DNA from 2 places in the Arcobacter sp. ISO1 genome. Region 2 is predicted to be linked to the other one. Evidence: riboswitches for the same ligand, from Rfam matches in the RefSeq annotation. Region 2 holds a riboswitch; the other holds the start of a gene.
What was found. A riboswitch is a leader RNA that binds a small molecule or an ion and turns the genes downstream of it on or off. The one in region 2 is predicted to bind thiamine pyrophosphate.
Positions count from the first base shown of each region.

Region 1: it holds a riboswitch for thiamine pyrophosphate, as region 2 does, so the genes downstream of both, thiC (phosphomethylpyrimidine synthase ThiC) here and tenA (thiaminase II) in region 2, are expected to answer to the same signal.

Region 1 covers NZ_CM176573.1:2,438,044-2,453,662, reverse strand. Annotated here, with positions in the region: gene AC2TY9_RS12160 (ATP-binding protein) at 1-610, opposite strand, end outside; gene AC2TY9_RS12155 (phosphate/phosphite/phosphonate ABC transporter substrate-binding protein) at 620-1,402, opposite strand; gene ligA (NAD-dependent DNA ligase LigA) at 1,473-3,419, opposite strand; gene AC2TY9_RS12145 (hypothetical protein) at 3,522-3,869, shown strand; gene AC2TY9_RS12140 (fructosamine kinase family protein) at 3,869-4,627, shown strand; gene AC2TY9_RS12135 (DUF1853 family protein) at 4,624-5,427, shown strand; gene thiC (phosphomethylpyrimidine synthase ThiC) at 5,403-7,286, opposite strand; TPP riboswitch at 7,383-7,483, opposite strand; gene AC2TY9_RS12125 (methyl-accepting chemotaxis protein) at 7,645-10,611, shown strand; gene AC2TY9_RS12120 (NifB/NifX family molybdenum-iron cluster-binding protein) at 10,710-11,069, shown strand; gene fumC (class II fumarate hydratase) at 11,111-12,505, opposite strand; gene AC2TY9_RS12110 (fumarate hydratase) at 12,641-14,134, opposite strand; gene AC2TY9_RS12105 (sensor histidine kinase) at 14,254-15,619, opposite strand, start outside.
Region 2 covers NZ_CM176573.1:459,958-475,576, reverse strand. Annotated here, with positions in the region: gene AC2TY9_RS02340 (DNA-binding transcriptional response regulator) at 1-431, opposite strand, end outside; gene AC2TY9_RS02335 (bifunctional 2-C-methyl-D-erythritol 4-phosphate cytidylyltransferase/2-C-methyl-D-erythritol 2,4-cyclodiphosphate synthase) at 428-1,552, opposite strand; gene AC2TY9_RS02330 (HDOD domain-containing protein) at 1,609-2,430, opposite strand; gene AC2TY9_RS02325 (hypothetical protein) at 2,434-3,372, opposite strand; gene thiE (thiamine phosphate synthase) at 3,427-4,098, opposite strand; gene thiM (hydroxyethylthiazole kinase) at 4,091-4,885, opposite strand; gene AC2TY9_RS02310 (ABC transporter substrate-binding protein) at 4,908-5,855, opposite strand; gene tenA (thiaminase II) at 5,900-6,553, opposite strand; TPP riboswitch at 6,635-6,738, opposite strand; gene AC2TY9_RS02300 (ABC transporter permease) at 6,785-7,531, opposite strand; gene AC2TY9_RS02295 (ABC transporter ATP-binding protein) at 7,528-8,259, opposite strand; gene AC2TY9_RS02290 (Mrp/NBP35 family ATP-binding protein) at 8,434-9,543, shown strand; gene AC2TY9_RS02285 (hypothetical protein) at 9,583-10,137, opposite strand; gene hisIE (bifunctional phosphoribosyl-AMP cyclohydrolase/phosphoribosyl-ATP diphosphatase HisIE) at 10,622-11,305, opposite strand; gene AC2TY9_RS02275 (hypothetical protein) at 11,314-11,568, opposite strand; gene AC2TY9_RS02270 (SPFH domain-containing protein) at 11,603-12,697, opposite strand; gene AC2TY9_RS02265 (branched-chain amino acid transaminase) at 12,716-13,636, opposite strand; gene AC2TY9_RS02260 (SAM-dependent methyltransferase) at 13,906-14,502, shown strand; gene metH (methionine synthase) at 14,593-15,619, shown strand, end outside.

The sequences.
Region 1 (15,619 bases), 1.2 Mb from region 2:
ATGGTATTTGGGGAGATTTGTTTTTACCAATATCTATTGCTATATTAGATAGTCTAGTTAGTTTTTTTGTTAGTTTTGAACCAATAAGATAAGATAAAATTGTTGAAATTAATATTTCAATAAATATGATTATCAAAGTTTTTTCTTTATTGTTTTGAATGAATTGATTAGTTTCAGAAAGGTCAAAAACTAAGTACATTGAACCTAAAGTTGTATCTTCTTCTTTGATACTAATATGTTTAACCTTATAAACTTTATCTTCAAAATTCAAGGTTTTATCTTGTTTTATTCTTATTAATTTTTCAACATTCAAATTTTCAAGTTTGTAATAAGTTGATACTATTTTTTCTTGGGCATTTAATATAATTATTGAGTTGAGTATTGTATCATCTTGAGCTTTTTCAATTATATTATCTAAGGTTGCTAAATCATATATACTTAAGGGTACTTTTACTAAATCCTTTAAAAATCTTGTTTTTGAGTCTATATTATCATTTATTAGTTTATTTGATGAATCAACAATGGCTATAAAGTTTATTGAAACAATTAAGGTAATAAAAAATATCTCAAGTAAAACAAAAGATATAATAAACCTATATTTAAATGACATTTTATCTCTTTATAGTGATTTTACAGATTTTATAATTTCATACTCATCTGAACTTGTTTTTATAAATTTTTTAATACTTAAAGTTTTAGTTAAATCCTTAGGCATTGATAAAAAGGCATCTTTTATTTTTTTTACAATATCTTTATTTAATCTTGGATGAAAAGCAATTGGATGACTTGGATATTCATTTGTTTTATAGATAATATTTAGCTTATCTTTATCATTCTTATCTATAAAGTTATTAAAGGTTCTAATAATTCCTCCACCTATATATCCAATATCTCTAGAGATTCCTTTATAAACAGAATCATGGGAATTTACATACAAAACTTTTGCTTCCTTATCAATATCAAAGTTAAATTGATTTTTTAATTCAAACTTTGTTAGAAGTGTTGCTGCAAAGGCATTTGGAGCAGGGAATAAAAAAGTTTTTCCTTGTAGATTTTCTTTCGTAAAAGGTATACTTTTTTCTTTTGCTAATAAAATACCAACGATATTTTTATTTGCTCTTGTAAAAGCTTCATAATTTTGTTTCTGATTTGCCACTATAAAATGGTAAGGGTTCATATAAGCTATATCATATTCACCACTATATAGTTTTTTTTCAAAGGTTGGTATCGATTTTTCAGTTTTAAAAACTATATCATAAGCAGTTTTTTCTTTTAAATATTTTGTTACCTTTGACCATTTTTTAGCTAATTTTAAAGGACTTTGTTGGGGTACTACACCTAATGTTATAGTTTGTGCAAACATTAAAGTTGAGACACTTAAAATTAAAATTAATTTCTTCATAAAAAAGTTCCTTAGTAAAACAATTAATATAATTTAGCTAAAAAATGTATCATAATAATATCATTATAACTTAAATCATTGAATTCATTTGTTCTTCAGTTAAAGTCTTAACCCCCAAATCAATTGCCTTATCATATTTACTTCCCGCGTCTTCACCGAAAATCAGATAATCTGTTTTTTTAGAAACAGACGAACTAACCTTTGCTCCTAATTCTTCAAGTTGTTTTTTAATTATTCCTCTACTAACGCTCATAGTCCCTGTTAAAACTATTGTTGTACCTTTAAATGCATTTTCACTAATTTCTTTTTTTTCTTCAACTTCAGGGTTGATTATCTCAATTAATTTTAGAACTAAGTCATGATTTACTCTCATAAACTCTACATATGAATTAGCCATCTGTTCACCAATTCCATCAAGGGCTATTAATGAATCAATATCTATATCAATAACTTTTAGACCAAACTCTAGACAGATTTGTTTAGATGCTACTTCTCCAATATGTTCAATTCCTAAAGCATTTATTACTCTATGAAGAGCAGTGCCTTTTGTCTTTTCTATTGCATTTAAAAGGTTATTGATTTTTTTCTCTTTAAACCCCTCAAGGTTTTCTAAATCTTCATATTTTAAAGAGTATAAATCTAAAATATCTTTTATTTTTTCTTGTCGTACTAGTAGTTCAACTATTTTATTTCCAAGGCCATCAATATTCATACAGTTTTTACTTGCAAAGTAAATGATTGAATTAACTACAATAGAGGGACAATCTAGATTTTGACACTTAATCATAGTCCCTTCATCAAGTAGTTCACTAGTACATTGTGGACATTGTGTTGGTCTTGAAATAGGGTGTTCATCGCCACTTCTTCTGTCAGTAAATACTTTTGTGATTTTAGGAATAATATCACCACTTTTTATAATAATTACTTCATCATTGATTCTTAAATCTAGTCTTTCAATCTCATCAAAATTATGTAGTGTGGCACGGCTTACTGTACTTCCATCTATAAGCGTTGGTTCAACTGAAGCCACAGGAGTTATAACACCAGTACGTCCTACTTGTAAGATAATATCTTTTATCTTTGTAGTTTTTTCAACAGCTGGAAATTTATAGGCACAAGACCATCTAGGGAATTTAACTGTATAACCTAACTCTTCACAAGTTTCGATGTCATTTATCTTTACAACCATACCATCAAGCATCATTGTAATTTCATCTCTAGAAGCTATGATTTTATGATAAACCTCTTCTATTTGCTCTACATCTGAAACTAGTGTTTGAAGTGGGGGTTTAACAAATCCCAATGAATAAATGTAATCCATTTTGTCTTTTAATTTTGTATGTTCTAGTGAATTTTCTCCAATTCCCCATACATTAAAAAATAGTTTTCTTTGAGCTGTTATATTTGGGTCTAGCTGTCTTAAACTTCCTGATGCTGCATTTCTTGGGTTTGCAAATAAAGCTTCATTGTTTGCCAATCTTTGTTCATTTATCTTTTCAAAATCTTTTTTTCTAATAACAATCTCACCTCTAATTTCTATTAAAGATTTCTCTTTAATTTCTAAAGGAATAGAGTGTATTGTTTTTACATTATTAGTAACATCTTCTCCGATACTACCATCACCTCTGGTGATAGCTTGTTTTAATAAACCATTTTCATAAATAAGATTTAAACTTGCTCCATCAAATTTTGGTTCACAATAAAACTCTAAATTATTATTTACTTTTTTAGCTCTTTTGATCCAGTCTTCTAACTCTTGTGTATTAAAGACGTCTTCTTGTGACCACATTCGTGATAGGTGCGATGCTTTTTCAAATCCATCTAAAACAAAACCACCAACTCTTTTGTTTGGCGAATTTTGATGTGATAAAGTAGGGTTTTCTTGCTCAAAAGCAAGGCAAGTCCGTGAAAGCTTATCATATTCTTCATCCGTTGCAATAGGGTTGTCTTCCACATAATATGCATGTGCCCAACTAATTAAAATTTCTATTTGTTTATCATATTCTTCTTTAGTCATTATATTCCTAGATTATATATTTTCTTCAATTGATTTAATTATTTTCTTTTATGAAAACTAGATTATACAAAAACTAAGATATAATTAACTTTTGGAGGGGAAATGACTTACGAAGAGATATTTATACTTGGTTGGAATTTGAATTTATTTATGTTTTTTTTAAATTTTTCAATTGCAATTGGAACCATGAGTAAAAGAAGTAAAGATCAACTTTACAGAGAAAATCAAATACTTAGTAACTTAAAAGAGGAGTTTGATAAATACTATCCTTATAGAAAATATGAAACATTTGTAACATATCTTATTCCCTTTACAGCTTTTTTTAGAATGTCTTATAGACTTTTAGAAATGGGAGCTTTTTTTAATAGAAATAAAGGATGTACAATATTTGATTATATGGTTTACAAATATGAATCAGATATTACATTGGCAAAAAATAAATTAAGATAATGTCATCTATTTTTATAAAGAGTAATCCCTTTGATAATGACTCTTTAATTAAAGAGGTTCAAGGGCTTAATCTAATAAAAGAAAGTCTACTAAAAACTAACAACAATTATCTAAAAATACCTGAGATTATTAGTGTAAACAAAGATGAAATTCAAATGAAGAATATTCAAACTTCATTGACAAATGAATACTTGGTTGAAAAACTAGCCCTTGGATTAGCAAAACTACATGAACAAAAAAATAGATCATATGGTTTAGAGTATGATAATTATATTGGTTTAAATCCTCAAAAAAATATTATTATTGATAATTGGGGTGAATTTTTTACTAAATTTAGATTAGCCTATCAAATAAATTTAATAAAAGACAAACAAATAAAACAAGATTTTAAAACTTTTTTAGATGAAAACTTTAAAAAAATAGTAAACTTTTTAAATGATACTACAAGCTATGCATCACTAGTTCATGGTGATTTATGGTCAGGAAATGTTCTTTTTTCAAAAAATGATGTTTATCTTATTGATCCAGCTGTTTATTATGCAGATAGAGAACTAGATATTGCTATGACAGAACTTTTTGGTGGTTTTAGTAATTCTTTTTATGAAATCTATAACAGTTATTTACCATTAAGTAAGAGTTATAATATTAAAAAAATAATATATAACCTATATCACTATTTAAATCATTATAATCTATTTGGCAGTTCATATTTAAATAGTTGTTTATCTAGTATAAAATTTATAAATGAAAAAATATGAATAATATTCTAAAACAATTTTTAGGCTTTTATGAAACAAATTATTTATTTAAAGATTTAGATGGTCTTAAACAATTTGATTTTGAATCAATAGATTTAGCAACTATTCAAATTGATAAATTAAAAATAAATCAAAAACTTCCTTTAGGTAAAAGGGTAGAACTTTTTTTTGAATACTATTTATTTTTATCAAAAAGGTATGAACTTTTTAGGAAAAATATTCAAATAATTGATAATAAAAAAACATTAGGTGAAATAGATTTTATAATTTTTGACAATAAAGAAAAATGTTTCAAACATATTGAACTTGTATATAAATATTACCTATATGATATTAGTTTTGAAAAAGAATTAGATAGATATATTGGACCAAATAGAGATGATACATTAGTTAAAAAATTAGATAAATTAAAACATAAACAACTTCCCTTACTTTTCAATGAAAAAACGAAACCTTATTTAGAGGAAATTGATTTAAATAATATTAAACAAGAGGTTTGTTTTAAGGCAAATATTTATATGCCTTTTTATGAAAAAATTTTAAATATTCAATTTAATGAAAATATCCGAGGTTTTTACGTTAGTTTTGATGATTTTAAAAGGGATGAATATTTTAGAAAATGTGAGTATATAATGCCCCATAGGTATGATTGGGTTGATTTTACAATATCTCAATGTTCTTTTGAAACATTTAATGAAACATTAGCTCAAGTGGAGTTTTTTATAAATTATAAAAAATCTCCACTTTTGTGGTTAAAAAATAAGAACAAAATTTTTCAAGTGTTTATTTTATCTTCTTGAATATATACTTCACTACCCATTTCTTTAAAAGTCATTGACATCTCTTCCATTCCTTTTTTCTTAGCAGTTTCAACATCTTCTCCGATTGATTCTGCATAGTCTCTTACTTCTGCAGAGATTTTCATAGAGCAAAACTTTGGTCCACACATAGAACAAAAATGTGCTACTTTTGCAGAATCTTTTGGTAAAGTTTCATCGTGATAATCTCTTGCTCTTTCTGGGTCTAAACCTATATTAAACTGATCTACCCAACGAAACTCAAATCTTGCTTTACTCATAGCATCATCTCTTGCTCTAGCACCTGGATGTCCCTTTGCAATATCTCCAGCATGGGCTGCTATTTTATATGTAATAAGACCTTCTTTAACATCTTCTTTATTTGGTAACCCTAAGTGCTCTTTTGGAGTTACATAACATAACATTGCACAACCATACCAAGCAATCATAGCTGCACCAATTCCAGATGTAAAATGATCATATCCAGGAGCAATATCAGTTGTAAGTGGTCCTAAAGTATAAAATGGAGCTTCATGACACCATTCAAGTTGTTTTTCCATATTTTCTTTGATTAGATGCATAGGAACATGTCCCGGACCCTCAATAATTGTTTGAACATCATGTTTCCAAGCTATTTTTGTTAATCTTCCAAGCTCTTTAAGTTCTGCAAATTGTGCTTCATCATTAGCATCTGCTGCACTTCCTGGTCTTAAACCATCTCCTAGAGAAAATGTAACATCATATGTTTTCATAATCTCACAAATCTCTTCAAAATGAGTATTTAAAAAATTTTCTTTGTGGTGATGAATCATCCATTTAGCCATAATAGAACCACCTCTTGAAACAATTCCTGTAACTCTTTTTGCCGTCATTGGTACATGATGAAGTAACAATCCAGCATGAATAGTAAAGTAATCAACTCCTTGCTCTGCCTGTTCAATCAAGGTATCTCTAAATACTTCCCATGTTAAATCTTCTGCAATTCCATTTACTTTTTCAAGTGCTTGATATAAAGGAACTGTTCCAATTGGAACTGGCGAATTCCTTAAAATCCAATCTCTCGTTGTATGGATATCTTTTCCTGTTGATAAATCCATAACAGTATCTGCACCCCATCTAGTAGACCAAACCATTTTTTCAACTTCTTCTTCTATAGATGAAGTAAGAGCTGAATTACCAATATTTGCATTTACTTTTACTAAAAAGTTTCTTCCTATAATCATAGGCTCAACTTCTGGGTGGTTGATATTACAGGGAATTACAGCTCTTCCAGCAGCAACCTCACTTCTTACAAACTCAGGAGTAATAGCTTCAGGAAGGTTTGCCCCAAAGTTTTTACCTTTTAACCTTTTTTCTCTTTCTTCATCATTTAAATACTCTTTACCCATAGAAAGATTTTGATTTTCTCTTAAAGCTATAAATTCCATTTCAGCAGTTATGATACCTTGTCTTGCGTACCATAATTGAGATACATTTTTATCTTTTTTTGCTCTTTTAGGAGTTCTTGCAAGTCCTTTTGAACCTGCTACAACTTTATTTAACATGGTCTCTGAAGTATAGCCATTGTCATTGGGAACTAAGATTCTTCCTTCATATTCTTCTGTATCACATCTGCTTTCAATCCAAGTTTTTCTGATTTGGGGGATACCTTTTGTCACGTCTATTTCTATACTTGAGTCTGTATATGGTCCAGAAGTATCATAAACACCTAAAGTTGTTTTGTTTGTTAGTTCAATTTCCCTAATAGGAACTTTTATATCTTTATAGATATTACCTGTTAAGTATATTTTCCTAGAAGCTGGTAGAGGCTCTCTTGTTAAAATACTATTTGAAGCCGTTTGTAAAGTTTCTTTTTTTGTCATTTTTTTTCTTTCATTTTTTATTTTTCCATGAAAGAAGAGAGAAGTTATTATAATATAAAAGAATTGCCAATATAAAATTGACAAAATAATAGTATAAAACTTTTACAATCTCTTCCTTACGCTAGTATTAACTAGTTCAAGTTCAATGGGACAAGCAGTATGCAATCTCAGCCATTAAGGCACCCCAAGAGTTGATGAAAAATTATAATTCAATGAGTCTAAAGTTTCACTTAAGCTTAAAAATAAAAATTTATATATCTTGCTTTTTAAAATAAAGTAATTTTTTATTTTTTCTAGTAACCCCAATGTAATTATGTTTTAGTATGATTCCCTAGAAAAAATAATCTTAGGAAAATATATGAATTTTTTAAACAATATCACTTTACGAAATAAAATACTTTTTACTTTAGCAATACCAATTCTTTTAGTTATACTGCTTTCTTATACACTTTTAATAGAAAAAATAGAAAAACAAAATTCAATTAATCATACAAAAGAGTATCTAGGTTTTACTATTAGTTCAGCAAAATTATCACTTAACCTACAAAAAGAAAGTGAATATAGTATTGCTTTTACTGACTCATATGGTAAGGGGAGTGCAGATAAGTTAAAAACAATTCAAGGTGAAGTTGATAAAAATATTTTAACTTTACAAAATAGTATTAAATTAATAGAAAATGATGAAGAGCATTTTAATAAGAAAATAACTCAATTAAAAAAACTACTTGAAGAGAAAAGCAATATTCGAAAACAAATAAATGAGCTTTCAATTAGTAGTGAGGAATTGAATAAATATTATAAAAATTTTGTAGAGATATTGTTGTCTTTTATGGATGATGTTGTGACTTATAGTAATGATGGTGAATTATCAAAGAAGTTACAGTCTTATATATTTTTAGTACATTTTTTAATTAATGCTGAAGAGGAAAGAATGTTGGTTAAAAATATTTTTGATAAAGGAGTTTTATTAAATAAAGAAAATATTGAGTTTAATAAACTTGTTACAAATCAAAATATATTTTTAGGACAATTTAAAAAAATTGCTTCAGTAGATAGTGTTAAATATAGTGAAGATGAAAAAAAATGTGAAAAGTGTAAAGAACTAACAAGGTTTAGAACAATACTTCTTGATAAAAGTTTAAAAGACCAAATTATAAGTAATATCTATGCAAATGCTGGATTTGGTGGCCTTATTCATAATTATAAAAACTATTTAGTTAGAAATGATAATAAATCCTTAAATAATGTTCAAAAATACCATACTGCCATAAAAAGAAGTGTTAACAAATATAGAAGATTAAAAGGTATAACAAAAGAAGAAAAGAGACTATTAAAAGTTATTAAAAATAGTTTTGATTCTTATATGGGAAATATATTAGATATTTCAGATGGATTAGCACAAGGTAAAACGATTAAAGAAATTGATGGAATTGTTAAACTTGATACTAGTAAAACAGTACAATCTTTAAAAAAGTTAAATCAAAATATTTTTGGAGCACAAAAAGAGAAATGGATTGAAGTATCTACTTCTAGAATCAATTATTATGAAAAGTTAGTGGATAGATTAACCTTAAATATTAGTAAGTATATAGAAATGAAAAATGCTCAACTAAATACTGAATTTATCTTCTTTGGAATATTTTTGATTGTTATGTTTGTAATTATCTTTATCATTAGTACACTTATGACTAAAAAAATTGTTTCAAGCCTCAAAGTATTCAAATTAGGACTTGAATATTTCTTCCAATATGTAATTAGGGAAAAAGATTATTTAAAACCAATGGAGGTAAAAGGAAATGATGAATTTGCCCAAATGACACATGATATGAATGTTCAAATTGAAAAGATTCAAAAGATTATTGAGCAAGATAAAAAAGTAGTAAATGAGATTACTGATGTAATTGTGAAGGTTTCTAATGGATTTTTAGAATATAGTTTACATGAGAAAGGTGCAACACATGAGGTTGAATCTTTAAGGTTAATTATTAACAAAATGATATCTTATACAAAAAATAAAGTTGATAATATAAATCTTTTGCTTGATAACTATGCTCTTGGTAAATACAATTTTAGACTAAGCGATGAACAAAGAGTAGGAATGTATGGTAATTTTGGTACCCTTTCAACTAGAACTGTTTTATTAGGACAATCTATTTCTCAATTAATTGCAATGATTACAAATGCAGGAAATGAATTAAAAAATAATACTCAAACACTTACAGATTCATCTCAAATGTTATCAAATAGTTCAAATGAACAAGCAAGTTCATTAGAACAAACAGCAGCTTCAATTGAACAAATTACTTCAAATATGAAAAGTAGCTCAAAGGATGTTACTGAGATGTTAAGAATTGCAGATGATTTAAGTACTAGTGCAGATTTAGGAAATGAGTTGGCTTCAAAAACTTCTAGTTCTATGGATGAAATAAATGAAAAAGTAAGTGCTATTAGTGAAGCTATTGCAGTGATTGATCAAATTGCATTTCAAACAAATATACTCTCACTTAATGCAGCAGTTGAAGCAGCAACTGCAGGGGAAGCAGGAAAAGGTTTTGCAGTTGTTGCACAAGAGGTAAGAAATCTAGCAAATAGAAGTGCTAATGCAGCAAATGAGATTAAAAAGCTTGTAGAAGATGCAACTGTAAAGTCTAATGAAGGTAAAAATATTGCCAATGATATGATAAATGGATATGATAACCTTTCTTCAAAAATTATTGATACAAGAAAAATAATTGATAATGTAACAATTGCTATAAAAGAGCAAGAAAGTGGTATGATTCAAGTAAATGATGCTATTAATTTAATAGATCAAATGACACAAAAAAATGCACAAACTTCACATGAAATAGATTTATTATCACAAGAAGTTTCTAAGTTATCAAATAGACTATTAGGAATAACAAAACAAACAAATATTAATGATAAGTATTATGATATGGTTGATGATATACAAATTATTTCAGATGTTTCAAAATATAAAAATGATCACATCAATTTTAAAAGAAGATATTTTAAAGAATTAGATTCATACTCTTCAACGAAGGTAGTTGATTGTAAATCTTGTAACTTAGGTAAGTGGATTGTAGATAATGAAAATATGCAAAAAGAGTTTGTATTTTCTAATGAATGGAAAAAATTAAAAAATCACCATGAAACATTACATAATGAGGTTCAAAATTATATAAACTTAAATCATGAAAAAGTAGATAACAAACAGTTAAAGAACTCAGCTTCATTAATTGAAAAATATACAGAAGAGATATTTCAAAGTTTGAATGAGATACTTCATATAAATACTATAAATATAAGAAATAAAGCTAGTTGAAAAAAGTAATTAGGTTCTTTTTCTTTTCTTAATTAACAAATAAAGAAATTTTTAAGAAAAGAATAGTAAAATAATTTTGTAACTAATTAAGGTTTAAAATGACTATTTTCCCAGTAGACTCAGTAAGTGAAAACTCAATAATTTCTACTTCACTAGAAAAATCAAAATATTTTGTAATTTATGATAAAAATAGTATAAAAATCGAGCCAAATCCGAATACATATGGAGTGGAATTACTTCAATGGCTTAATGATAAAGGTGTAAGCTCAATTATAATTAAAGAGATGGAAATAAATCCATATAATAAATTAAAAAATTCTCGTATAAAAATATATCATGTGGGTGATGAACTTAAAAAAATAAATGAAATAATCCACAGTTATAACAATAAAAAGCTAGAACTTTTAAATAATGATAAAATGCTAGAGATAGTAAAACTTCATGAGAATAGGGTTTAAAATTTTGGCATATTGATTTTTAAAATAAGCGCTATTTAGTATTATTTTGAACAAATCATATTTTTAGGGTTTATATATTTGTCAAACTCTTCATTTGTAAGAAAACCTAAACTTACAGCTTCTTGTTTTAAAGATGTTCCATTTTTATGGGCAGTTTTTGCTATAAGTGCAGCATTTTCATATCCAATATATGGGTTTAGTGCAGTTACTAACATCAAAGAGTTATTCAGATATTTTTCTATATTTTGCATATTTGCATCTATACCTATTGCACATTTGTTATTAAATGAGATCATTGAATCACTAAGCAGTCTTATTGATTGTAAAATATTATAAGCAATTACTGGTTTAAATACATTTAGTTCAAAGTTCCCTTGACTAGCTGCTATTGAGATAGTTGTATGATTTCCCATAACTTGAACTGCAACCATAGTTATAGCTTCGCTTTGTGTTGGATTTACTTTCCCTGGCATTATAGAACTTCCTGGTTCATTTTCAGGAATATTTAGTTCTCCTATACCACATCTAGGACCAGAGGCTAACCATCTTATATCATTTGCAATTTTCATTAAATTTGAGGCTAGGGCATTCAAAACTCCACTTAACATAACCTCTGCATCATGTGAAGTTAGAGCATGAAACTTATTTGGATGGGAAACAAATGGATGTCTTGTTTTAGTTAGATTATTTAAAGTGTCACATACAAGCTTTGAAAAATCTTTATTGCAATTTAGCCCAGTACCAACAGCTGTTCCTCCAATTGCAAGTTCAACTAAATATTTCATACAATCATCTATTTGATTTAAAGCTTTATTTAACATCTCAACATATGCAGAAATCTCTTGACCTAAAGTTAATGGCGTTGCATCTTGAAGATGTGTTCTACCAATTTTTACAAGATCATTAAATTTTATACTTTTTTGTTCAAGTGTATATTTTAATTTATTAATAGAAGGGATTAAATCTTTTTGAACTGCTAAAACAAATGCAACTCTCATAGCTGAGGGAAAGGTATCATTTGAACTTTGTGATTTATTTACATCATCATTTGGATGGATTAGTTTTTCAATTCTAAAATCTTTTCCTAATATTTCAGTAGCTTTGTTTGCTATAACTTCATTTAGATTCATATTTGATTGGGTTCCTGAGCCTGTTTGCCAAACAACTAAAGGAAAGTTATCATCAAGCTTTTTTGAAATAATCTCATCACAAGCTTCACATATTGCATCTGCTTTTGTTTTATCTAATTGATTTAGTCGATTATTTGTCATAGCACAAGCTTTTTTTAAATATGCAAAAGATTCTATTATTTCTTGGGGCATTTTTTCTTCACCAATAGGAAAATTTTCCAAGCTTCTTTGAGTTTGAGCTGACCAATACTTATTATTAGGAACCTCTATCTTACCCATAGTGTCTTTTTCAATTCTTGTTTTCATGAGGTACCCTTTTAAAATAATGCTTTAGATATGAAGATTATAACATAGATAAAAAAGAAGTAAAATAATTTTGATTTTAGTTTATAAGTGAAAGTTTAAAACAAAGGTTTTCACCTTTGTTTTAAGGTCTAAATACTAAATTGATCTCCATTTTTGTGGACCAGTAGTATGAATAGAAACACCTTCTGTGTCAACAGCCACAGTAACAGGCATGTCTTTAACTTCAAACTCATATATAGCTTCCATTCCCATCTCTTCAAATGCTAACACTTTTGCATCTTTAATCGATTGTGAAATTAAATAAGCTGCTCCACCTGTAGCAATTAAATACATAGATTTGTACTCTTTGATTAAATCAATAGTTGGTTGCTTCCTTTCAGCCTTACCAATCATTCCCATAATCCCAATTTCCATCATATCTTTTGTAAATTTATCCATTCTAGTTGATGTTGTTGGTCCTGCAGGTCCAACTTTTTCATCTCTAACTGGATCAACTGGTCCAACATAATAAATAAATCTGTCTTTTAAATCTACTCCATTTGGAAGTGGCTTACCTGCATTTTTGTACTCAACTATTTTTTTATGAGCTGCATCTCTTGCAGTTAAGATTTTTCCAGATAATAGTAAAGTATCTCCTGATTTAAATTGAGATAAATTCTCTTTTGTCAAATCTTCAATATTTACTTTTTTAATTGTATCCATTGGTAATTCTAAATCTGGCCAAAGGTCTAAATCTGGTTTTTCAAATTTAGCTGGACCATTTCCATCTAATTCAAAATGAATATGTCTAGTTGCTGCACAGTTTGGAATCATAGCAACTGGAAGTGATGCTGCATGACATGGATAATCTAAGATTTTAACATCTAATACTGTTGTTAATCCACCAAGTCCTTGTGCTCCAATACCAATTTTATTAATATCTTCATATAATCTTAGTCTTAACTCTTCTAATGCGTTTTGAGGACCTCTTTCTTTAAGTTCATGAATATCAACATGACCCATTAAAGACTCTTTAGCTAATAGCATTGATTTTTCTGGATTTCCACCAATACCAATACCTAAGATTCCTGGAGGACACCATCCTGCTCCCATTTGCTCTACATTTGACATAACCCAATCATATACACTATCACTTGGGTTTAATACAGCAAATTTAGATTTGTTTTCAGATCCACCACCTTTAGCAGCAACTGTAATATCTAATTTATCAGAGTTTGCATCAACTGAAAAGTGAATAACTGCTGGTGTATTATTTTTAGTATTTGTTCTAGTACCTGCTGGGTCTGCAACAACAGAATATCTTAAAGTATTATCAGGATCAGTATAACCTTTAGCTACACCTTCATTTAATACATCTTCTAACTCTTTTGAAATATCTAAATCAGCTTTTAAACCAACTTTTATAAAGATATTTACACTTCCTGTATCTTGACATAAAGGTCTATGTCCCATTGCACACATTTTAGAGTTAATTAAAATTTGTCCAATAGCATTTTTTGCTGATTCTGATTTTTCATTTTCATAAGCTTCTACCATCCCTTTTACGAAATCTTCAGGGTGATAAAAAGATATATATTGACATGCATCTGCTATACTTTGTACTATATCTTGTTCTGTGATTTTTCCCATTCTCCAAGTCCTTTTATAAATTTTAAATTTCAATGATTATATCAAATATGAGATTATTAAAAAGAATGAGAATCATTAAAAGAATAGGAACAATTTCTCTTAGTTACGCAACTTCTCATTTAAACTAAAATTAATTTTATTATAATCTTAGCACCTATGAATTTTTTATTGTTATAATAATATTCATGGTTTTGTATATCTATTGTACCATTTAAATGTTTTGTAATAATCTCTTCTGTCATATAAAGTCCAATTCCTGTCCCTTGAGATTGGTGTTTGGTTGTAAAGTATGGTTCAAAAACATGTTCAATAATCTCTTCTGGAACTCCCCCTGCATTATCCAAAATAGTTAATATGATCTCTTTATTTTCAAGATATGAATCAATAAAAATATATTTCTCCTCTTGGTTTATTTTTTCTAATTCATCTTTAGCATTATTTATAAGATTTATAACAACTTGAATAAGTTCATTTTTCAATCCATAGGTTTCAAAATCTTTTGTATTATTTACAACTATGATATTTTTATCTTTTAGTTGAGGGCTTACTATATTTAAGGTAGCTTCAATAACATCTTTTATGGAAAACTCTACTTTTTCTTTGTTTTTTGAGAAGTAAGTTCTAAAATCTTCAATTGTATTAGATAAGTATTTTGTTGCATCATTAATATGTTTTATACTTTTTTTAAAATCATCATCACTTAGAACTCCAATCTCTTTTTTCAGTTCCATTCCTGTGGAAGTACTAAGTATGATTGAAAGTGGTTGTCTCCATTGATGTGCTATATTATTTATCATAGAGCCAATCGCAGCCATCTTTGATTGGTGTGCTAAGGTTTCATTTTGTTTTGTAATATACTCAAGACTATCATCTATCTCTTTTTTATATCTATCAAATTTACTTTTTAAAATTCTAGAAAGATTAATAGAAAGAATAAGTAAAAATAAAGAGAAAATAATAGTTGTTATAAAAATTTGTTCTAAGTCATCATGAAATTTCTTTTTTAGTAAATTTTTTTCTTTTTGTACTTTTTCTTTGATATCATCTTCATAAAAACCTTTACCTATTAACATATCCCATTTATCAATACCTCTTACATAACTTGTCTTTTTGACAGGCATATTGATACCAGGCTTTTTATTTTGTATATAACTTATATAACCACTTCTATTGTTTTTTGAAGTATTAATAGCATCTATAATTGTTTGTTTATTTTTTGTATCTTTTTCTTCAATGGCATTTAAACCAATAATATCTTTTTTTATATGACTTAAATAATTGCCATTATAGTCAAGTGCAAAAATATATCCATTATTTGGAAATTTTAAATCACTAATGAAATTTAATATTTTTGTTTTTTGGTCATTTTCAAAATCTTTAATATATTCACCTGTACCAATAACCCAGTTAAAAGGTTCAAAGTGTTTGTTGTAACCAATTTTTTTGTATTGTTTTTTCTTATCAGAGGGTTTATAATATTTCCAT
Region 2 (15,619 bases):
GGAAATGATGTTGGAAGGATAGTTCCTGTTGTATCTACATCTTTAAATTGAAAATCAAGATATTCTCTTAAGGTAAATAACTCTTTTCTAAGTGATTTACACTCTCTATAGTGATAAATTTTTCTAATAAGCTCATCCATAATAAATGGCTTCATAATATAATCTTTTGCACCCTCTTTAATTGGGTCAGTTACAGTTTCATCTGAAATATATGAAACTAATAAAAGAATAATTGAATCATTGTATCTTCTAATAATTGTTTTACATAATGCAGCAGGTAAAGATGTTGATAAAAGAATAATATCATAATCTTTTGTTAAATTTTCAATATTTGGTGATTCAACAAAATCACAATTATGTCCATCATCTAATAATCTAGACACAACTTTTTGTGCTAAATAAATCTCACTCTCTATAATTAATATATTCATTTTCTATCCCACTCATAATATTTTAACGTTGCAATACTTTGAACTGCAACTCCCTCACTTCTACCAATAAATCCTAATTTTTCTGCTGTAGTCGCTTTGATATTTACAAATTGTTTCTCTAAATTTAAAAGTTGCGCCATAGTAGATTTAATTTGATTTTTATATGGATTTATTTTTGGTTTTTGAGCTATTATTGTCAAATCAATATTTACAATTTCATATCCCACATTATAAATAAATTTAACAATATGTCTTAATAACTCTTTTGAATCTGCACCTTTATATCTTTCATCGGTATCTGGGAAAAATTCTCCAATATCTCCAGCACCACAGGCCCCTAAAAGTGCATCTATAACTGAATGTATTAGTACGTCACCATCACTATGTGCTTTAAACCCATATTCTACATCAATGTTGACTCCACCAAGACACATTTTTTTATTATCTTCAAATGGATGTATATCAAAACCTGTTCCAGTAAAGAAGTTTTTTGATGGTGTTTTGATACACTCAATTTCTTGTATATCTTCTTCAAAAGTTAATTTTTTACTTTTCAAACACCCTTGTACATAATGAACACTTCCCTCTATATTTTTAATAGCGCTACTATCATCTGTAAACTCTTTATTTGTATCAAGTGCTTTTTTTAAAATATTTGTTCGTGAGAGTTGTGGTGTTTGGATAAGCTTTACTTCATCTCGATTTATTGTGTCATTTTTGAAAACGACTGTGTCGCTTACGTTTAGTATTGGGACTATACAGTCTGCTTTATTTTTTACATCTATTAAGTTAGTTATAACCTCTTTTGGTATGCAAGCCCGTGCAACATCAGTTACCATAACATAGTTAGTAGTAACCTCTTTTAATGCATTCTTCATTGAAGCTTGTCTAGTTTCTCCACCTTTTACAAAAGTTACATCATCAGTAAAGTTTTTCATATAGTTTAATTCATCTTCATGTGAAGCAATTATGATTTTATTAAAAGAGTAAAAACTTGAAAGTCTTTTTGTAACAAATAACCACAATGGAGAATTTTCAGTTCTTAGCCATTGTTTTTTTGAAGAAAGCTCGAATCTTGTGGAGTTTCCTGCACAAAGTAATATTAATGTAATATCTGACACAAAGACCCTTTGGGTAAAATAGTTACATATTATAGTGAATTGTAACTTATGAAACCTTAAAGGTCATTTTCTAATTTAAATTTAATAGTATCTATAGATTGTAATAAGAGGTCAACATCAAAGCCATATTCGCTTGCTTTAGTTAATGCTCTTTGGACATTATAATCAGATAATGGGTTTTTAATATCTGTAAGAATTTTTATAATTTCTAAAATTTTAGCCTTTTCAACATAATCCTTTGGACAATGTTCTAAATCTTCAACAAAACCAATTGAGAAGATTAAGTTATGGCTTAAGTTCCAGTGTTTGAAAATATTTGCTGTAATTCTAGCACATGAAAAACCTAAAAACTCTTTTTCCACAGCTGTTACATTTTTTGTAATTTTAACTTGCTCAATAAACTCTTCAGTTTTTCCACTTTCAGAAACAATATCAGCAATAATGAATTTCCCAACTTCTTGTAAAAATGCAGGGATAAGTAAATCTTCTTTTAAATCAAAACTAATTTTTGAAACCCATGAGTTAATTAATGCACTTGAAAGATTTGCAGAAAACATAAAGTCATCAGTTGTTGCCTCATAACAAGATAGTTTAGTATCTACAAGGTTCTGAATAACAGTTCCTAATGCAATGGAGATAGTAAAATTTATACCTAATAATGAGATTGCTCTGCTTGGAGTTTCAACTTCGCTTACAAAACCAAACATTGCTGAGTTTGCAACCCTTAATACAGTAGTAATAATCAAAGGATCTTGTTCTATGATTTTTAATAAATCTAAAGGTTCTTTGTGTGACATCTTTCTAAACTCTTCAAGTTCTAAAACACTTTTAGGAAGGGGTGGTAATGTATCGATTTTCTCTATTATTAGTTTTTTCATTATTTATCCTGCATTATCAACATTAATCTTGCTTGATATAATATCAATTAATTGTTTATACTCATCTGTATTAAGTTGTAATAATTGAATTTTCTCATCAGTAATACCAATTCCTTTCGCTTCTAGATACTCAGAAGTTTTTATAAACTCTTGAAGTAAAAGTTTTTCAAAACTTTTTTTTTCAAAATTGTTTATATCTTTTAACTTTGTAGTCTCATAAAAGAAATCAATAATTTTTTTATAATATGGATTATCATCAAACTTAAGTTTTGGGTCAAAATATTTTATCTTATAGTGCATTTGTAAAAGTAAAAAACTTAGATTATTAATAAAAATACTTTTTTCTAGTTCTTTATCATTCTTCAAATAAGTTAAAAATGAACTATCCTTTGAAAGTTCAAATCCATGGACAATCTTTTCACATTTAGACTGATAGTATTCAAATACATAGTTAATGTCTTTTTTTCCAATATCAAAATAACTTAGATGTGAAAATTTATATCTTGCTTGTCCTATATGATTGTTTAAGATATTGATTTTCTCTTGATTTAATTGAAGTTTGATTTTTAAAAAAGTTTTTGATTCTATTAAAGCCTCGATTATTGGCTCCACAAGGGTTCTTTTTGATTCACTTTTTGAATAGATTTTACATAATTGATTAAATAAATCAATTAGATGAATATATAACTTAAATTTGATTTCAAATAACTCTTTATCTATTAATAATAGTTTATTTAAGGTGTCTTCATTGGATCTAAATATTTGTAAAATCACTTCATCATTAATATTATTTTCATTTATAGTCTCAATAGATTGATTCATATTTATTTTTATAATAAGACTTATAATCTCTTGCTCTGATTCGATTTTACAGATTTTAATACTATTTATATTTTCATATATGTCATAATATAATTTTCTTAGATTTTTATTATTTTCCATTATTTTACTATCCCTAATTCAATATTATAACTTATACGTATAAGAAAATCAAATTTAGCAAGCTTTCAAATTTTCTATTGTTTTTTTAATATCCTTTGATTTTGTGATAGCAGAAATAACTGCAACTCCATCAGAACCATTTTTTAAAATATCTTTTGTTTTAAATTCATCTATTCCGCCAATTGCAACTAGTGGTTTTAAAATATTTTTATCTCTTATATTTTTTATTAAATCTAAACCAACACTTTGTTTTGCATCATTTTTTGAAGTAGTTTCATATATTGGCCCCACTCCAAAATAATCAATACCTTGTATATCTTTTGCTTTTATTGCTTGATTTAAAGTATTAATAGATAAACCTAGTATTAGTTTTCCATCTATGATTTTTATGACTTCATTTACTGCTTTATCATCTTGCCCAATATGAATACCTGTGGCATTTAACTTTAAAGCAAGAACAATATCATCATTTATAAAAAAAGGCACATCATATTTTTTACAAAGATCTTGAGCTTTTTTTGCTAAATTAAAAATATCCTCTTTATTTTGTAAGCAGTTTCTCCCTTTTTCTCTAAATTGGAAACAAGTAATTCCTTTTTTTAAGGCCTCTTCTAAAATAAAAAGTAAGTTTTCTTGTGGATTATTTCCTAAGTGAAGACAATCTTGAGTTCCTGCTATAAAATAGACTTGAAGCATATTTTTAACATTTAACATTTCTTTATTCAAAACTTACCTTTGCATATTCTTCTGTCATTTTGTCATCTATTTTTGCTAAACTATCAAGTAAATTAACATAAAACTGTCCAGTTTGATTATTTTTTAAAGTTTCTTGTGCAATTTCTCCTGCAATGGCATAAGCTGTACAAGCATTTAAAGTTAGATCAAAAGCAGTTCCATCTAAAGTTAAAAATGCTCCACAAACTGCACTTAAAAGGCAACCTGAACCTGTAATTTTTGGAAAAAGTTCGCATCCATTTTCTATTTTTGCTACTTTTACTCCATCACTTATATAATCAATTTCGCCACTAATTGAGACAATACAATTATATTTTGAAGCTACATCTTTTGCAATTTGCGATAAATTTCCATCTCCACTTCCTGCATCTACACCTTTTGCATTCCAATTTACCTGGGCAAGATAGGCAATCTCACCTGCATTTCCTCTTATTAAATCAAATTTTATCTCACTTAAAAGAGTTTTTACAGTCTCTTGTCTAAATGTAGTTGCCCCAACACCAACGGGATCTAATACTACTGGAGTTTTATTTTTATTTGCACATTTACCTGCTTTAATCATAGCCTCAATTTGATCACATGTAAGTGTTCCTATATTTATAACTAAAGCTTGGCAAATAGCTGGTAACTCATCCATCTCCTCTACTGCATTAGACATAATAGGAGAACATCCAATACTTAATAATCCATTTGCCACATAATTACATACAACTATATTTGTAATATTTAGTATTAATGGACTATTTTTTCTTAATTTTTCTAAATTATTTGTTTGCATTTAATGCCTTTATTTTATCTCTTTATTTTAATATTTCTTGAGCATATTCTTCTAAACTTGGCAAAGTTTTAATAAGCTCATTTTGCTTCATAAAATCAGCCATTTGTTTATAAACTTCTTTATCAAAAGTAGCAGGATTAGTTGCTAGATAAGGTAAAGTATCACTCCATGCAAGACGATTTAATTTATTATCTAACTCTTTTGGTTTATAACTTACAAAAGCTTCCCAAGATTTTTTAGGATTCTCTTTTAGATATTTTGTAGCTTCTTGTAAAGATTTTACGAAGTTTACATATTTTTTAGCAGATGCATTGTCTTTATTTGCTACAACTACAAGTTCATCATATTTAGGAACCCCATATTTTTCAGGGAAAAATGCTTTTCCTTCTTCTTTCTCTATTTTTAATTGATTTAATTCAAAGTTTCTAAAAGCACCTATTACTGCATCAACTTGTTTAGTCATCAAAGAAGGAGATAATGACCAATTTACATTTACAAGTTCTACATCTTTAGAAGATAGATTTACAGATTTTAACATTGAGTCTAATAATGCTGTTTCAAAACCACTTACAGAGTAGCCTACTTTTTTACCTTTTAAATCTTCTATTTTGTTTATACCACTATTTTTTAATACTACTAAGCTATTAAGTGGAGAGTTTACAAGTGTAGCTATTCTAACTAATGGTAAGCCTTGGGCTACTTGCATTTGAAGCTGTGGTTGATAATCTACTGCCAAATCAGCTTTCTTTGCAGCTACTAGTTTTGGTGGCATTGATGGGTCAGCTGGTTCGATAATCTCTACTTCAAGATTGTTTTTTTCAAAAAAACCTTTTTGTTGTGCAATTATAATAGCCGCATGATCTGGATTTACAAACCAGTCTAAAAGTAGGCTTACTTTTTCAGTTTGTGCAAAAGCACTTGAACCTAATAGCATTAAGCTAAGCGTTATTTTTGATATTGTCTTTTTCATAATTTCCCTTATTGAATTTTTTATGTTTTAGTTTTTTTAATCTTTTATGATAGGTCTAAACCCATTTGCCAAAAAGATATTTCCATTCGTGTTGCTGTTGTGAAAATATCTTGTATCTTTTCCATTTGTTTTTTTGATAAGTCTTTGCATAGTCCTTCAAAAAACTCTGCTGCATCATTTGCAGCTTCTTGATACTCTTTTGAAGAATACATATCTATCCAAGATTGATAAGGATTATTCTCTACACTTAAGTTATTTTCTGTGATATAATCTGCCACTTTTGCGTAACCAACAAAACAAGGTATTAGCCCTGCATAAAGTTGAGCTAAATCTCCATTCATACCACATTCAAGTACATATCTTGTGTAAGCAACACAAGCAGGAGATTCTTTTTGTTTATAAATTGATTTCTCATCTATTCCAAAATCTTTGCAATAGTTTATATGTAGTTGTATTTCATCTAATGTAGCATTTAAAGCTTGTTGTGAAAAATTCATTTGCTCAAAATTTTCACTTTTATACATAGCAAGAGCGAAAGCTCTGCAATAATGGAATAAATAAATATAATCTTGCATTAAATAGTGTTGAAAATTTTCAAGTTCAAGTGTTCCATTTGCTAGTTTCTGAATAAATTCATGCTTTATATAGTTGTCCCAATATGGCTGCGAGTTTTTGATAAGTTTTTGTGTGATTGTCATATCTCCCCTTTTGATTTTAAATACACAAGAAGAGAAAATTATCTTGGAATAAAGATAGACTAAATTTGAAGTATAAAAATACATTTGTAAAAAACAAATCCCTACGCTAGAATTACCTAGATCAGGTTCAAAGGTCGAAGTTCAAAACTTCCTCTCAGCCTATATATAAGCTCCCTATGCATGAAAAACAAATCTTATCAGAAAAAAGAATTTAAGTCAATTTAATGCAGATTAATGCAAGTGTGAAGCCCAAGGTATGAATTTTTTTGTTAGAAAATCTGTTAAAAAATAGATACTCAAAGTCATTACAATTAATATAAAAAGTGCAGAAAACATCAAGTCTATTTGCATTCTTGCATTTGCATGCAACATAAGATAACCAAGTCCTTTTGATGAACCAACCCATTCACCAATAACTGCCCCAATGGGAGCTATACAAACTGCTATTTTAAGTCCTGAAGCTAAAGATGGCAAACTTGCTTTAAATCGTACTTTAAATAGAGTTTGAAGAGGAGTTAGATTGTATGTATATGCAAGTTGAAGCCACTGTTTTGGGGTGTTTTTAAGTCCATCATAACAAGCAGTAGTTATAGGAAAATATATAATAATTACAGTCATAACTATTTTTGAAGCCATTCCATAACCAAACCATAAAACCAAAAGAGGTGCTATGGCAAATACAGGGATTGCTTGCGAGATTACAAGTATTGGGAGTAAATATTTCTCAATTCTTTTAAAATAAAGTAAAGCAAAAGCGGAGCTAAGACCAAAAATACAACCAAGTATTATTCCTACAATTATTTCTAAAAGTGTAGTTTGTGTATGTTCCCAAAGTAAGCTGTATTGAGTTATTAGTTGAAGAAAAACATCTTTTGGTTGTGGCAGTATATAGTGTGGCAAATCAAAAATTACAATAATACTTTGCCATGAAATAAATAAAAATGAAATAGGAAGTAATATTTTTAGAGTTTTTTTCATATATCATTTCCTTGAAGTTTAGATATTAGCTCTTCTTGCAAATTCCATAGTTTTTCATTTGATAGTTTATGGGGTAAGGTTCCTTGTAAAGAAGCCGCTTCTTCTAAAACTACTGGCTGATTTTTTAAAATATAAATATGATTTGCTAGCTTTATAGCTTCTTGTGGATCGTGGGTTACAAGTACGACAGTTTTATCTTCTAGTAATTGACAAGTTAAATCTTGTAGTTGAATTTTTGTAATGGCATCTAATGCTGAAAAGGGTTCATCCATTAAAATAAGATTTGCTTCTTGCATAAGTGTTCTAGCTAATGCAACTCTTTGTTTTTGTCCTCCTGAAAGTTCATATGTTTTTTTATCAAGGTGTTTTGACATATTAACTTGTTCTAAAAGTTCTTTTGCTTTTTTTAAAGTTTGCTTTGTTTTCCGCCCCTTTAGATGATGATATAGTTGAACATTATCTAAAATACTAAGCCAAGGATATAGTGAGTTTTCTTGACTAAGCCAAGCTATGTTTGTACCTTCTTTTAATGTTATTTTACCATTAGTGATATTTTCTTTTTCTAAATCAACTATACATCGAAGTAATGTTGACTTTCCAACTCCTGAACTTCCAAGTAAGGCTGTAGTTTTATTCTCTAATATATCAAAGTTTAAGTTTTTAAATAGTTTTTTACCTTTAAAGTCAAGGTTTAAGTTTTGTATTTTAGCTATAAAGTTATTATTCATGATTTGAATAATATAATAAAAGAACTAAAAAAAAAGGATTTATGTAATTTATATATACTAAGGATATTTTTGATTTTTTTTATAAACTTCAACTTGTAAAAAGTACAATTAAGACTAAAATTATCCTATATTAAATATAATACGAAAATTTTATAACTAATAAGGAAAAGCACAATGACAGTAGCTGAAATAAAAGATGAATTAGGAAAAGTTTTATATCCAGGATTTCAAAAATCAATCGTTGAGTTTGGTTTTTTAAAGGATGTAGAACTTGATGGAGATAAGTGCACTGTACATTTAGACATAACTTCAAGTGCACCTGAAGTTGAAGATGAACTAAAAAAAAGTATTTCAACAGTTTTAGGTACAATTGGAGTTTCAAATATAGTATTTGATATTAAAAAACCAGAAGCACCAAAACAAAATAGTAACTCTCAAAGTGGACAAAATATTGCACCACAAATTAAAAACTTTGTAATGGTAAGTTCAGGAAAAGGTGGGGTTGGTAAATCAACAACTACTGTTAACTTAGCAGTTGCAGCCGCTATGCAAGGTAAAAAGGTTGGTATTTTAGATGCTGATATTTATGGACCAAATATTCCTAGAATGATGGGTTTAATAGGTCAAGAAGTTGAAATTGTTGGGAATAAAGCAAAACCATTTTCAATTTATGGTGTTGATGTAATGTCTATGGGTTCACTTATGGAAGAGGGGCAATCTCTTATTTGGAGAGGTGCTATGATTATGAAAGCTATCCAACAATTATTAAGAGATATTTTGTGGGAAGAATTAGATATTCTTTTTATTGATATGCCTCCAGGAACTGGTGATGCACAATTAACACTTGCTCAAAGTGTGCCTGTAACATGTGGGATAAATGTAACTACTCCTCAACATGTAGCACTTGATGATTCAAGAAGATCACTTGATATGTTTGCAAAACTTCATATTCCAATTGCAGGAATTGTTGAAAATATGAGTGGATTTATTTGTCCAAAATGTGGTGAAGAATCTGATATCTTTGGAATGGGAACATGTGATGAATTAGCTGAACAGTTTAATACACAAGTATTAGGAATGTTGCCAATTGAACCAGCTATTAGAGAGGGTGGAGATGCAGGAAAACCTGTTGTTTATTTCCAACCTGAATCTGAATCTGCAAAAAGATATATGAGTGCTTCAGCTAAACTTGTAGCTTTTATTGATGAAGTTAGTGAAAAAGCAGAAAATGCTTCTATTCAGCCTACTACACCTCCTGGTGTATCAGCTTGTTCGTCTAAATAAATTTATTAGAAAGGAGATACAATTTTGTGTCTCCTTTTTTTATACATATTTAGAAATATCAACATCATCAATTTGCTCTTCTTCTAAAAACCCTTTTATCGAACATGACATTCTATATAAAGATTTAGATAAATCATTGTACTCTTTGATTCTAGTCTCAATTAAGTTAACATTATCATAGTCTCTTTTTATGATTTTCTCATTTTCATTTTCAAGTCTTTTAATTGGCTCTACAAGTATATTTGTTGCATATTTAATAAGGGGAATTGTTAGAGATAAAATAAGAAGGCTAAGAAAAAAAGAGTTGTAAATTTTTTCTATAAAAGGTTTCATTATAGTATCTACTGGAATTATTATAGTAAGATAATCTTTATCTTTAGATTCGGATTTAAGTACAGAATAATAAACATAATTTTCATTTTCTAATTCCATTTTAAAATTAATTTTTTCAATTTTTTTATTTTTTACAAATATTAAAATCTCTTTATATGGTATTTTTGTAATATCTTTGTCAATATTTATAGATGCAATTATTTCAGAAGTATCTTTGAAGAGTATTATTTTTTGTTCTTTATTTGTTGCTTGTTTTTGCAAGAAGTTAGAAATACTTTCTAGTGAAACATCTATCCCTACTATAGTATTTGTAGCTGTAATTCTTTTTGCATAGGTAATACCTTTTTGATTTATATTTACAAATTGATAAGGCTTAGTTTTTATTACTTTATTCGTCCCAAAGGCTTTTTTAAACCAAGGTCTTGTATTTGGATTGTATCTGGCTATTTTTTTTGTTGTATTTATCAGTTTGTGATTTTTATCAATTAATTGGTTGTATCTGTAGCTAATTCCATCTTCTTCTTTGTATATTTTTACAACTAGCCATCTAGCTTCTTTTGGTGCTTCATATCTTTTTCTAAGACTCTTATTAACATTTAGGTTTATTACTTCATAAAAGTAACCATTTGTATTTCCTGAATATATTGCATATATTTCTAGATTATTATTTAAAACCCTGGTTAATAATTTTAAATAATATAAAAATAATGTTTATTACTAAACTTAAAAGATAAGATTTTATCTTTTAAGTTGCTACTCTTGAGTTTTTTTCTTCAATTCCAGATAAACCAAACCTTCTAGCTATTTCTTGTTTAATTTGATCAGGATTAATGTTTTTAGAAGCAAGGGCAACCATACAGTGGTAAACTAAATCAGCTGCTTCATAAACTATCTCATCTTTATCATCATCTTTAACTGCAAAGGTAAACTCTCCAGCTTCTTCAACAATCTTTTTAAGCATAGAGTTTTGTTTTCCATTTAAAAGTTTTGCTGTATATGATTTTGTTGGGTCATCGTTTTTTCTTGACTCTATTACATGGTAAAGATTGTCAATAACACCATATGCTGATGTAGTATCTATTTCTACATCAGATGTTGTTTCTTTTGTTTCTAAATTTGTAAAGAAACATGATTTTCTTCCAGTATGGCAAGCTACACCAGTTTGTTCAACTTTTAATAAAAGAGTATCATTATCACAGTCAATTAAAATATCTTTCACATCTTGAATATGTCCAGAGCTTTCACCTTTTTTCCAGATTCTTTGTTTAGTTCTAGAAAAATAGTGGGCTTGCTTTGTTTTTATTGTTAAATCTAAAGCTTCTTTGTCCATATATGCCATCATTAATACTTCATTAGTACTTGAATCTTGTGTTATTACGGGAACCATTCCATCAACTTTTTCCCAGTTTATTAATTCACTATTTGTCATTTTATACCTTAAAATTTTGATCCAATATTGATATTTACATTATCAATTGTTTTAGTTTTTTTATCTACGCCAACATCCCCATCAATATTAAGTTTATCTTTTCTTTTTTGTTTTTGTTTCACTTGGGGAACTTCATTTAAAAGATTTTCTTTCTTTTCATAATACTCTTTTGTTTTTTCAAGTTTAATTGTATCGTCAATAATAATTTTGTCTTGTGAGTAGCTTATATTTAAGAGTATTAAAAAAAGAAATAGGGGTTTCATAGAAATAGCTTTTCAATAAGAGTGAAATTCACTCTTATTGATTATTAATTACAGTATCTCTTGTTTTACTTTTAGTATCAACCCAGATATTTGGAGTTGAACCACCAGGAGTTAAGAAAATTTTAGCATCTTTATTTTCTCTAAGTGCATCGTTAAATTTCCCTTGAACTTGAATTTGTTGCATTTGAAGTAATTCACCAGTTAAAGATTTTGCAATCTCTTTGTTTGCTGCTGCTTGCGCTTTAGCTTCAATTGTTACAGCATCTGCTCTACCTTGTGCTTCAATTCTGTTTTTATCAGCCTCACCCTTTGCAAGCGCAGCTTTTTTCTCAGCTTCTTGTTTAGCTCTTAAAACTTCGTATCTAACTCTTTCAGACTCTTGGTTTGCAATTTGAACTCTTTCAATTTGCTCTTTAATTTTTTGAGGAAGAACAATTTCTCTTAACTGAACAGATTCAACAGAAACAGGTTTACTTTCAAGTGATTCAATTTGCGTTCTAATACCATTTTCAATCATTGTTGCAATTTCATTTCTTCTTGTTGGTAATTCTTCTGCGTTAAATCCACCAACAACATTTCTTACAATATTTCTTACAACAGGGTTAACAATTTTATCTTCCCATGCTGGTCCCCATGTAGCAATTGTTAATGGAGCACCATCAGCAGTAAGTCTATATTGAACAGTTAATTCAATAGAAACTGGTAAACCCCTTGCATCAAGAATATTAATTGCAGGGTTACTTCTAATACTTTGGTCAAAACCATTACTTGTTTCAACAGAAGCATAGTTCATAAGTCTAACTTTTGTATCTACAACTGTAACCTTTTGGTATCCTGGTATTATAAAGTGAAAACCTGGTCTTAATGGTTGTTCTTCATATTTACCTAATGTTTGTTTTATACCAACATTACCTGACTCAATTGTCATAAATGGTTTTGTTATAAATAAAATAGCAAAAATAATTACAATAACGTAAATAAATCCTGCTTTTTTCCCAAAATTTTTGAAAAATTCTGGTGGCTCAAAAGGTGGTTGATAGTTTCCCCCACCACCATTTCCTCCAGAACCGTTACTATTTCCCTTGTTTTGTTGTTGTCTATTTTTGAAATAATCGTTATCAATTGGCATTTACTAACCTTTTTATTTTTAGTTTACGTATGTTAAATATTTAACATACTTTTCATTTTTACCTTGAACTACGTCAAAGTAAGCCTTTTGAAGCGCTTCGGTTACAGGACCTCTTTCACCTGCTCCAATAACTCTACAATCAACTTCTCTAATTGGTGTTACTTCTACAGCAGTTCCAGTGAAGAATGCTTCATCAGCAATATAAATCTCTTCTCTTGTAATTCTTCTTCTAACAACTTCATATCCCATATCATTAGCAATATCAATTACTGTTGATTGTGTAATTGATTCTAATGAATTATCATTTGGTGGTGTAATAATAACTCCATCTCTAACAATAAAGAAGCAAGCTCCTGATGCTTCAGCAATATAACCTTGGTCATCTCTTAATAAGGCTTCATCATATCCTGCTTCAACTGCTTCAAATTTTGCCATTTGAGAGTTTAAGTAGTTAGCAACTGCTTTTGCTTTTCCCATACCTGAGGTATTAGGAGTTCTTGTCATAGATGAAATTTTTACTCTAACACCTTTTTTCATACCCTCTTCACCAAGATATGCTCCCCATTCCCATGCAGAAATAGAAACTTGAGTAGGGGCATCTTTGTGATAAAGTCCCATAACTCCATAACCAAGATATACTAAAGGTCTAATGTAAGCACCTTCAAATAACTCATTTTTTTGTAATAATTCAACTTGAGCATCATTTAACTCTTGTATAGTATATGGAACATCAATTAATGTCATTTTAGAAGAATTAATAAGTCTTTTTGTGTGCTCTTCTAATTTAAAAATTGCACATCTTCCATCATGAGTTTTATAAGCTTTTGTACCTTCAATTGCACCATTACCATAATGTAATGTGTGGCTTAAAACATGAACTTTTGCTTCATGCCAATCAACAAATTTCCCATCCATCCAGATGTATTTTGCTTCAGTCATTTTTATAATCCTATATATCGTTTGAAATTTAGCAGATAGTCTATCTAAGGTTTTATTAAAGTTTAGTGAGATAAAAGATTTATATAATTTGTAATAAGAGTTTTTTATTTATGGTCTATTAAAATTCCACCAAAATAAATAAAAAAGTGAAAAAGAGTAACTTGTTACTCTCTTTAGGATTTGCTTCTTTAAAGGGAATTTACTTCCCTTGTTAAAAGAAGTAATAAATATGTGGTCCCTAAAAAATGGGACATTTTTTAGGAGAATAGATGAGCCAACAAGAGTTTTGGAATAGTAAATTTTCAAGGGAAGGTTTTTTATATGGTTTAAAACCAAATGGTTTTATTGCTTCAAAAATCAAATCATTTCCAAAAGGCGCAAAGGTTTTATGTTTAGGCGAGGGTGAAGGAAGAAATGCAATCTTTCTTGCAAGAAGAGGTTTTGATGTAACAGCAATTGATGCTTCTGATGTAGGTCTTGATAAACTAAAACAAAGAGCAAAAGAAGAAAACCTTGAAATAAAGACAATATGTATGGATTTGAACCATTGGGAAGATGATTTAAAATATGATGTAATAGTTGCTTCATTTTTACATATGTATAAAAAAGATAGAGACAAATTGTTTGAAAAAATTGATGACTGTTTAAATATTGATGGTTTATTTGTAGGGGAGTTTTTCTCTCAAAAACAAATATCTTATAATAGTGGAGGACCTAAAGATTTAGACCTTTTATACAAAGTTGAAGATTTTAAATCACACTATACTTTTAGTGATGGGGAAGTTAAAGAGCAAATTACAATTTTAGATGAGGGTAAAGGTCACCAAGGTGAGGCATGTGTGATAAGGGTATTTTTAGAAAAATAGCCTAACACCCCTTTACAAAATTTTAATCTAGTTTTAAATATACTATTAACCTTTTACAATAACAAATTTAATAAAATTTAAGAAGATTTAATGACAGAAAAAATAAAAAAATTAATTGAAGAAAAAGTTTTAATTATTGATGGAGCTATGGGAACACAGCTTCAACTTGCAGATATCAAAAATGAACAGTGGCAATATGAAGGTAATGATTTAGAAGGTTGTAATGAACTTTTAAATTTAACTGCTCCAAATATTCTACAAACTATTCATGACAATTATGCTAAAGCTGGTGCAAATTTTTTAACTACAAATACTTTTGGTTCAATGCCTTGGGTTTTGGATGAGTATGGGATTCCTGAAACCTCTTATGAATTATCAAAATTAGGTGCCCAAATTGCTAAAAAAGCTAAAGAAAAATATAGCACTCCTGAAGATCCAAAATTTGTTTTTGGCTCAATAGGTCCAGGAACAAAACTTCCATCATTGGGACATATAAAATATGATGAGATGTTTGAAGGGTATAAAATCATGGCTAAAGGATTAGCTGATGGTGGAACAGATGTATTCTTATTAGAGACTTGTCAAGATCCATTACAGATAAAAGCTGCCTTACATGCTTTAACTGAAGTAGCTCCTCATATACCTATTATGGTAAGTGTTACTATTGAGATGTCAGGAACTATGTTAATTGGAACTGATGCCATGACAATTGCAGCGATATTAGAGCCTTTTAATATTTTATCTTTAGGATTTAACTGTGGTACTGGGCCAAAACAAGTTCATAAACATGTTAAAGCTTTAAGTGAGGTTTGTAAATTTCCAATATCTGTTCATGCAAATGCAGGACTTCCTCAAAATAGAGGTGGACAAACTTATTATCCAATGGGACCAGATGAGTTTACAAAATTACAAAAAGAGTTTCTTGAGATAAATGGGGTTAGTTTTCTAGGTGGTTGTTGTGGTACAACACCAGAACATATCAAGGCTTTAAGTGATGGTGTTAAAGGAATGAAACCTTTAAAACCTTGTGGATTTTTAAAAGCATCATTGGCTTCATTATTTAATGTTGTTCCTTTAAAACAAGACCCAGCACCACTTTTAATTGGTGAGAGGTCAA